3 regions of the Pseudoalteromonas sp. OF5H-5 genome follow, and region 2 is predicted to be linked to each of the others. Evidence: predicted binding sites of a transcription regulator. Region 2 holds the regulator's gene; each other region holds the start of a gene.
What was found. The regulator sigma-54, encoded in region 2, starts transcription at its own class of promoters, with help from an activator protein. The targets are predictions, from matches to a motif close to GTTGGCACGNNNNTNGNNT.

Region 1 (3,148 bases), on a different contig from region 2:
GCCAATTAGGATAAAAAGCAAAGCTAATAATCGCATAAGTTAATACGGTGATGGTTAATATAGGGAGGAGGAATCCCAGTGTGCCTGATAACAGTTGATAACTAGAAGCCGCTTTGGGGCGATAAACTTTTTCGGCAATCGCTTTAAATATAAGGCTAAGAATAAGATTAGGGTGATAAAGTGTTGATAACCTTACCCCTAGGCTGGCAAAAATCGCCAGTAAGAAAATGATCAGGCCCTCATGGGCCTGAAGCAAGCTGTCGAGCACTAAAGCGTAACCTTATCCAGCTTATTAAGTAGTGCCATCACCATTTTAGAAGAGTTAACAGAAGCGACTTCTAGATACTCTTCGAATGATTGCGGTGATTCTTTGCCGGCGATATCAGATAGCGAGCGGATCACAACAAATGGCGTGTTTAAAGAATGACAAGCCTGCGCAATTGCCGCACCTTCCATTTCTACTGCTAACATCGTAGGGAAGTCTGCGCGCGCCTTATCGATGCGCACTGGGTCACACATAAACGAGTCACCCGTACAAATCAAACCAATCATAGTTTGAATGCCCTCAAGCGCATGTACGCTTTGCTCTGCAGCTTCAACCAATTTTGTGTGCGAAGTGAACGCAGCCGGCATTTGTGGAACTTGACCAATTTCATAGCCAAATGCAGTAACATCAACGTCGTGATGACGTACTTCATTTGAAATCACCACATCACCGACGTTTAGTGATGGTTCAAAGCCACCTGCAGAACCCGTGTTGATCACGCAATCTGGCGCAAAGTTGTCGATAAGTAAAGTTGTCGCAACTGTTGCTGCCACTTTACCAATGCCAGACTGTACAAGCGTTACGTCAAGACCAGCCAGTTTGCCGGTATAAAAAGTAAAGCCACCTTTGGTCAATGTTTGCGGGTTTTCCATGGTGTTACGCAAAATGGTAACTTCTTGCTCCATTGCGCCGATAATGCCTACTTTCATCAAAAGATTCCTAATTTGTGGTGGGGAAAGCCCCAGTGTCAAAATTGCTTTTATTATACGAAAGGGGTTTTGATAGGTAAAACAAAAAACGGGCTGACGCCCGTTTTGCTAGATTTCTGCCAACTGAGTTGACTGTGCTTTTGCCTGTGAAGGAGACAGTACCGCAGGTTTGTAGGTGCGGTTTCTGGTTTTCTTTGGCATCTCCACTTTTTGGCCAAGCTTGAATAGGATTGCCGCACGGACCTCAGCGCTTTGGTAGCCACTTTTGATTTTCATACGAATGTGTGGAATACCCGCAGATTCCAGAGCGCCACTTACAAACCAATCTTTTTGTGCTTTATGGCCGTTTTTATTGGCGTTATTGACCAAGTCAACAGCGGCAACAATTTTCAGTGTCTCTTTGTCTACCAAGACATAATCCAACTGCTTATTCTTAGCTTTAGTTACCGCAGCACGACGTGCTTTTGGAGAGATACCCGGCTTGCACTCAATCACATCAATGAGCTTAATGCGGCTAACGATTTTATATCTATCGCCAACGGCACGTTCTAATAAATGTAGAAACGATGCTTCAACGGTGGTAAAAACAGATTCTTTACGATTAAATGGATAAGGATTGCCACCCACATCGGTGTACTTAGAAGCGACAATGGAAGCAACGACCACTAGAGCCAAAATAGCAAGTAACGCAAATTCCATACAAAACTCCAAATCAAAAAAATGACATCTGTGGTTTTATAAGCAATAGCTGTGCCATAAAACTACTTTACGGCAAGTCATAAGAATTTGTGTGGTTGGCTATGGAGGTGGACTATTTGTCGTATAGGAACGTATCTGACAGTGTTAATCGCCGTGATGTATTTCAGACCTGCGTCGACTAATTAATAGTTTACTATCAATAGGAATAAACTCACTAGCGGCACGGATCAGTGAGGCGGCGGTAAGCTGCGGCACGCCGTAAACTTCGACTCGGGTATGGTATTTATCTCTGAGTTTATTCGCGAGTAAATCAAAATCACCATCGCCAGTTACTAGAATAATTACATCGGATTCTGACGCGCACTCCATGGCATCAATGGTAATGCCAACATCCCAATCACATTTTGCGGAGCCATCGGCACGTTGAATATAAGGCTTTAACTTCACCTCAAAGCCAATCGCTCGCAGGATATTTTGGAACTGCTTTTGTTTGTCGTCACCCCGTTCGCTGGAATAGGCAATGGCTTGATATACCTCGCGATTAGCCGTTGCTTTACGCCAAAACGCGTTATAGTCAAAGCCTGTTTGGTAGGCTTGTTTGGTGGTGTAATAAACATTTTGAGCGTCAACTAAAATGGTGACTTTTTCCATAATGGACTCTTAGCAATAAATTTGCTTTATGATAGCAAGATTAGCGTTTGTTTAGCCATTTACTCATCGCGGCATCATAGGCTTTTTTAATGGCACCGCCATCGCAAGGGCGAGGCGGAGTACGCCAGTTATTACTTAATCCCTCTGGTGTAGGAATACTCGGATCGAGTCTAACCTCAGTATAGCACAGGCCATTTTCACGGTAGACGTTATAATGTGGTGTGGACGCGAGTAGCTCTCTTGGCTTGCTCGCAGCACTGGTTTGATGCGCTTTAGGCACGGTGATCTGCTGCGGCTTTTTTTGGTTTTGGCTGAGTACAACGTCACTGGGAGTGCGCTCTAAAAGTTGCTGACGAAATTGAGAGATTGCTTTGCGATGGTCTAACTTTTTAGGTTGCGTGACGACTGCTGCTTTGGCTATGTGCTTGGTTGTACTTTCAACCGTAGGCTTTTTTGGTTCCGTTTGCGCAGTTTTTAGTACTTCAACCGTATCGTCCTTCAGTGTCGGTTTTAACTCCTTTACTGGCTTATCTTCAGTTATCGCTGGTGTCTCAATATGCTCCACCTTGGGCTTAGTAGGCTCAATAACCAAATAGGTTTTCATTGCCTTAATTTCTAAAGGCTTTGAGGGGATATAAATACTTTGCTGCAAATACCAGCCGAGCAGTAGATGCAGCACAATAGAGCCGATAATGGTGAAACTAATTAGGTTGTTTTGGAGCGGCCGCATTATTCTTATTAATCCTTGAGTTATGCAGAGTTAGAGCTTAATCAACGTGTAAATGTTCCCTCAATAGACGAATTATTCTGTGATTAGTTGCGC
Region 2 (3,148 bases):
CTGGTAAGTATTCAAGAATGTCATTAAACTCGTCCTGTTCTTTAGGTAAGTTTCTAACATCAATACTGACTGCAATTTTATTATAATTGTCCGAAACACTGCGGACTAAAGACGGCAGCAAATTGACCGGAATGTTATCCACACAATAGTAGCCTAAGTCTTCCAATACTCGAAGCGCTACAGATTTACCAGAGCCTGAGCGGCCACTGATAATGATAAGCTCGAGTCCTTTTTCTTCATCACTCATCAAGTTCACCTTGGATCACTGCATATAACTCATCATCACTTTTTGCTTGCCTAAGCATTTTGCAAAAAGACTTGTCTTTGAGTGTATCAGCAATCGCCGCTAAGGTCTTCAGGTGTTGTTGATTATCACCTTCAGGTACGATGAACGCGACAAAAATATCGACAGGCTGCTTATCTATGGCTTCAAACTGGATCCCTTGCTCGCTGACAAGCACCATAGCAAGGATTTTATCCAAACCTTCAAGTCGACCATGGGGAATGGCAATGCCTTTACCGATCCCTGTGCTGCCTAATTTCTCTCGCGCCATTAAGGCGTCCAAGATAGCATGCTGACTGGTATTTGGAATTTGGCTATGAGCCAGTTCGCTGATGTATTCTAAAATACGTTTTTTGCTATTAAAAAGGACCGCAGCTTTACTGCAGTCCTTGTTCACTAATTCACTTAATTTCATCTTAGTGTCGAGTGAGCTTCTCTTTGTGTTTAATAACTTGACGATCTAGCTTGTCGATAAGGCCATCAATTGCGGCATACATATCTTGATGCTCTGTTGATGCAAATAGCTCGCCGCCGTTTACGTGTAATGTTGCTTCTGCTTTTTGTACTAGTTTCTCGACATCAAGGATCACATGCACATTATTGATATGATCAAAGTGCCTTTCTAGCTTCGCAAACTTGTTGGTGACATAGTCTCTTAATGAGTCAGTAATTTCTACATGGCGACCAGTTAGATTTAGTTGCATAAGCATTTTTCCTTCTTGGGTTTTACGTCTTATATCAAGCTTTTACGCTGATTTGACGGTGGAATGGCTAGGGATTCACGATATTTTGCAATCGTACGTCTCGCTACCTTAATTCCTTGCTCAGCTAAGATATCTGCAATTTTGCTGTCACTCAATGGCTTCGCGGTATTCTCTGCAGCTATCAGCTTTTTGATAAGTGCTCTAATTGCTGTAGAAGAGCACTCACCTCCATTTTCCGTACTTACATGGCTAGAGAAGAAATACTTCAGCTCAAATATTCCCCGAGGTGTATGCATGTATTTTTGTGTTGTCACACGGGAAATTGTGGACTCATGCATCTCAACCATTTCAGCAACATCATTTAGCACCATAGGGCGCATTGCTTCGGGGCCATGTTCAAAGAATGCCTGTTGTTGTTGCACAATGCAATTGGTAACTTTTAATAAAGTATCATTTCGGCTTTCTAAGCTTTTAATAAACCACTTTGCTTCTTGTAAATGTGAGCGAATAAACTGACTATCCGTACTGGATTTCGCCGTTCTAGACATCGCAGCGTAATGGTCATTTACTCTTATTTTAGGCATAGCATCAGGATTTAGCTCTACGACCCAACGACCTTTTACTTTTTTCACCGATACGTCAGGGATCACATATTCAGGCTCTTCATGAATAATGCTTGCCGCAGGCTTTGGGTTAAGGCTATGTATTAACGTCATGACCTCTTTGAGATCGGCTTCTTTAAGGCGCGTTTTCTTAGCCAAAGTTCGATAGTCACGGCTGGCAAGCAAGTCGATATGCTCTGTCAGGATCATTTTTGTTTCGGCAATCCATGGGGTATCTGGGGCGAATTGGTTTAGCTGAATGCATAAGCATTCTTGTAAACTACGCGCTGCGATACCGACAGGGTCAAAAAGCTGAATGCGTTTGAGTACGGCTTCGACTTCATCTAGCTCAATAGGCTCTTCGCTATTCTCGTCATTAATGCTTTCTAAAATGTCTTCGCAAGACAGTGTTAGAATGCCTGACAGGTCGACCGCTTCAATAATCGCAATCGCAATAGCTCTATCTGTTGGACTAAATGGTGTCAGTTCGAGTTGCCACATGAGATAATCGTGGAGAGATTCAGAGGTTTCCCCTTGATAAACATTATCGTCATCGGGAAGTGGACCTGAGCTTGCAGCAGGCGCTGCACTCATATACTCGTCCCAAGTGACATCCATGGCAAGGTCATCGCTCACAGTGTCTTTGCTCATGGCGGTATCTGAGTCTATCTCATAGTCACTAACCTGCGTTTCATCGGCTGAATCTTGATTGTCGTCAGCACGGCTCTTTTCTTGGCTGTGTTGGTCAGCGTTTTCGCCGTCAGTATTATCACCTTCTTCCACTTCCAACAATGGATTGCTGTCTAATGCTTCTTGTATTTCTTGTTGCAGATCCAATGTACTAAGCTGCAGCAAGCGAATGGCTTGTTGCAGTTGCGGAGTCATTGTAAGTTGCTGCCCCATGCGCAGCTGTAATGATTGCCTCATGTATCTCTAACAATCCTTTTTAACAGTTATTAATACTACGTCTTAACTATAGCTTGAATTGTTCGCCTAGGTAGACATCTCTTACGGTTTGATCTGCCAAAACATGTTCTGGCGTGCCTGCAGCGATTAACTCACCATGTGAAACGATGTAGGCCTTTTCACATACGTCCAGTGTTTCTCTAACGTTATGATCGGTGATAAGCACACCGATACCACGGTTTTTTAGGTGCTCTATGATTGTCTTTATATCTAACACCGAAATAGGATCAACACCAGCAAAAGGTTCATCTAACAGGATAAACTTAGGGTTTGCGGCTAAAGCACGAGCAATTTCGACTCGTCTTCTTTCGCCTCCCGACAATGCCATGCCCTGTGAGTCGCGAATGTGTTGAATATTAAACTCATCCAGTAACTCGTTTAGTTCAGCTTCTCTTTCAACTTTAGATAAGTCTTTTCGAGTTTCTAAAATCGCCATCAAATTTTGATAGACCGTGAGTTTTCTAAAGATTGAAGACTCTTGCGGTAGATAGCCAATACCAAGTCGTGCACGGCTGTGCATCGGTAACAAAGTGATATCTTCGTCATCAATCTGAATATAGCCTTTGTCGCTTGGTACTAACCCTACAATCATG
Region 3 (3,148 bases), on a different contig from region 2:
TCACTGAGATGCAGTACAACAGAGAATCAACAATTCTCGACTTTCATTGGTATTAAGTACCGCAGATCCCGCTAGTGAAGGTCAAAAAAGGCGATTGTTATCTGACTTTAGAGATTGTCCCCATAGTTTAATGGATAAAACAAGGCCCTCCTAAGGCTTAGATGTAGGTTCGATTCCTACTGGGGACGCCATTGGTATCACTTTTGCGTGGAATTACCAAAGTAAATGGGCGGCGGAAGCATGATGTAGAGTGTGTAAAGTCGTCGAAAATCTTGTCTGCGTCATAGTAGTCTTAACCTTACAGTTCAAACTCATTTTCATTTTCTATTTGAATTTCAACCAAATCATTAATTTGCACATTGTGAAGTGGGCGATTACTGATATTTACCGCAATGGCGTTTTGCGCATTCACCTGGATCACTTGCAGTTTATTAATGGTTTTAATTTGATGCATAAATATTTTACCATCGACATTAGTCAGCGGATTACTATGCGCTACGTTAAGGATCTGGCCATTCTCTAAGCCATGCATGCGGCCCAAATTAATAACGACTTGTTCATCATCGATATGTAGGATTTTGCCGTTGGTTGGTAAGCAGGCCACCGCTGCGTTTAAATCAGTTGCGATTTGTATCAGCGTGGTTTGGATCTCATCAGCATAATCTGTCTGCCAAAAGCGCTCACTGTACACATCAATTAATTTGGTCTTCTTAAACGGCCACACGCCTTGAGTGGCATATTGCTTTTGCCACACCCTTTCATGAGAAAGTGCATCAAACAGCGCAAAGTCTACCTTGAAGCTTCTTAAATATTTATCACTTTGCCAAAATGCGAAGTCGCTATTAAGTTTATCGACACCTGCAATATCAGTAATTTGACTCAGTAATACAAATTGGCTGTTCGTATTTGCCGTAATGGTCTCGATTAGCTGTTCATTATAATCAAACCGCTGGCTGAAAAAGCGGTTAACATCTATGGTCTGTGCGAAATAAGGAACAGGTTCTAAGCTCAACTTTTGTTCAGACATTGTCTGGTATAGGCGCTCGCTCACCGCTTTATTTATGTCAAAAATTTGACCTAGTGTTGCTTGGTGTTTATTTTTTAACTGACTTTGTGTGACTGCAACCTGTTTGTCGTAAGCACTAGTAGGGCACTGAGCACTCTGTGGGGTAATATCGATATGTAATGTCACCTGCCATGAGTCACCAACTTTTGCTTCAGCAATTACGTTGGCACTTTGGATTTCAGCATTTGAGCGGATCTTAAGTTGATCTTGGGTGAGTACACCATCGGTGACGGTTTGCACACTACTCACCGAAGCGCCAGAAAACAGCAAAGCTTGTGTGATGGCGTCATTTACCGCCTTTCTTTTGGCTTTTTGATGGTCGCCATTTTTAACGTCAGCTATGCCGGTAACTTCAAACCATTCAGCATAAGCTGGATGAACCAAGGTGATACACAACAGTGATAGACTGGTCGCGAATTGCTTTTTCATGTTTAAATGCCCAGATCAAAAACTACTCTTCAACTCAGCAATACCTGTGCCAAATTTTGGCAAGGTTCGTGCATAATCATACATTATGAAAGTTAATTTTATTTCTTGCCAATACTCAATGAAACCACAACAACCCTTGCGAGACCAAGATGTTGGGGAAGTGCTTAATTTTGATTGGTATATATTGTAGCGGAGTGGGGTGAAATGCGTATCACTAATTCTATCAGTTCAGTTGTTATGGTTTGTTCGCTAGCAGGGCTCAGCGGCTGTTCAAGCCTCGTTGATAAGCATATTGAATATGAAACAGTGCAACCGGAAACTTTTCCTGTTTTACGGGCTGTGGGGTACGCTCCTTTGAGTGCTCAGCCGGGTAATACTGCGGGTGAGAAGCAGCTAATGGCAATTAAAGTGTCAAAATTAGAAGCGTATCGTGAATTGGCTGAGCAACTGTATGGCCAGAATTTGACATCCACTATTACGGTAAAAGGAGCGGTTGCGCAAAACGACGGTCTTAAGAGCCAAGTAAATGGACTTGTTCGTGGGGCTAAGGTGCTGAAAAGTTACGCAGTTGGTGATACTTACGCGACGGAGTTAGAGCTTGATATGAAACGCGTTTATGATTTGTATATTACTCAAGTCAAGCCGCAGAAAATTAAGAAGATATCTTATAGCTTTAAGTAAGCACTCATCATATATCGCTTACTTAATGCGCTTCACTTCGATTGTTCTTCAATACTAAAATACGACAGGCGTGGCTACGCCTTTAGGTTACGTACCAATTCACTGTCGCTACTTTTCACGCTGCCATCTTGACCATATGTAATTGAAGTTGGTGCTCCAATTAAGATCCCTTTTAGTTCACGTGTGCTTACATTAGCCTGATGAGCCGTTTTAGCATTGATTTCATTTTTGGTTTGGCACTCACTGAGTAGTGCTCGCACTTTAGCAACGAGCGGGGCTACTTCACTGCTTTCAAAGACGTGAGACTCAGTTTTTGACAATTCATTGTCGAGCTTTTGCAGTTTTGAAATGAGAGTTAGCTTTTCACGAGCGATTTCTTTTAAGTTGTCGCCACGCCGAGACGCGAGCTCGTCAAGCTCACGAGCCAGAAGCTGGGTCATCGCTTCTAGCGTCGAGATTTGTTCTGAAAGTTTGTGGTGGCAGAGCCGAACCAAATCATCCATATATTTCGAACTCAAATGCAGCTATGTTTTTGGCTAGTTTTTCCGCGTCAACTTGATACTTGCCTTCTGCAATCGCTTTTTTCAGTTCTTCGACTTTCTTGTCGTCAAAGCCTGATGACTGCTGCGCTTTTTCGTTGACCGTTTTCAGCTGTTGCGCTTGTGGAGTCAGGCTCACTGAATCCGCAGCTGCTTTCGGTGTAGCCGGTGATTTAACTGACGCACTATTAGCATCATTTCTTTGCAATTCAGCCTTCTGTTGCTTAACATTATTAGCAACGGATGTAGACTGATTCTGACCGTTAACTTGATTAACCATGATTGTAGACCCAATAAAATTATACTCTCAGCCTTGTTATCGGCGTTTAATAGTATTACTTTAGCAAATTTTTTATAAATTCACCTCTACTGTTTCCACTTCTATTACTCTAGCACGTAAGGTTTTGCCAGAGCGAGCGTTTTTAATATTAAT

Region 1: the regulator sigma-54 is predicted to act here: its motif matches at 1,715-1,733, upstream of L1271_RS16125 (DUF2726 domain-containing protein).
Region 3: the regulator sigma-54 is predicted to act here: its motif matches at 1,531-1,549, upstream of L1271_RS13890 (flagellar assembly protein T N-terminal domain-containing protein).

Annotation. Positions count from the first base shown of each region.
Region 1 is NZ_JAKGBF010000011.1:61,374-64,521, reverse strand. Features, by position in the region: gene L1271_RS16135 (cobalamin biosynthesis protein) at 1-268, opposite strand, end outside; gene mtnN (5'-methylthioadenosine/S-adenosylhomocysteine nucleosidase) at 268-975, opposite strand; gene L1271_RS16125 (DUF2726 domain-containing protein) at 1,084-1,674, opposite strand; gene L1271_RS16120 (LabA-like NYN domain-containing protein) at 1,819-2,325, opposite strand; gene L1271_RS16115 (hypothetical protein) at 2,366-3,055, opposite strand; gene L1271_RS16110 (NUDIX hydrolase) at 3,128-3,148, opposite strand, start outside.
Region 2 is NZ_JAKGBF010000002.1:43,513-46,660, forward strand. Features, by position in the region: gene rapZ (RNase adapter RapZ) at 1-247, opposite strand, end outside; gene ptsN (PTS IIA-like nitrogen regulatory protein PtsN) at 240-698, opposite strand; gene hpf (ribosome hibernation promoting factor) at 700-987, opposite strand; gene L1271_RS03070 (RNA polymerase factor sigma-54) at 1,017-2,516, opposite strand; gene lptB (LPS export ABC transporter ATP-binding protein) at 2,563-3,148, opposite strand, start outside.
Region 3 is NZ_JAKGBF010000008.1:224,306-227,453, reverse strand. Features, by position in the region: tRNA gene L1271_RS13895 (tRNA-Arg) at 117-191, shown strand; gene L1271_RS13890 (flagellar assembly protein T N-terminal domain-containing protein) at 299-1,495, opposite strand; gene L1271_RS13885 (LPP20 family lipoprotein) at 1,700-2,176, shown strand; gene flgN (flagellar protein FlgN) at 2,251-2,679, opposite strand; gene flgM (flagellar biosynthesis anti-sigma factor FlgM) at 2,672-2,995, opposite strand; gene flgA (flagellar basal body P-ring formation chaperone FlgA) at 3,068-3,148, opposite strand, start outside.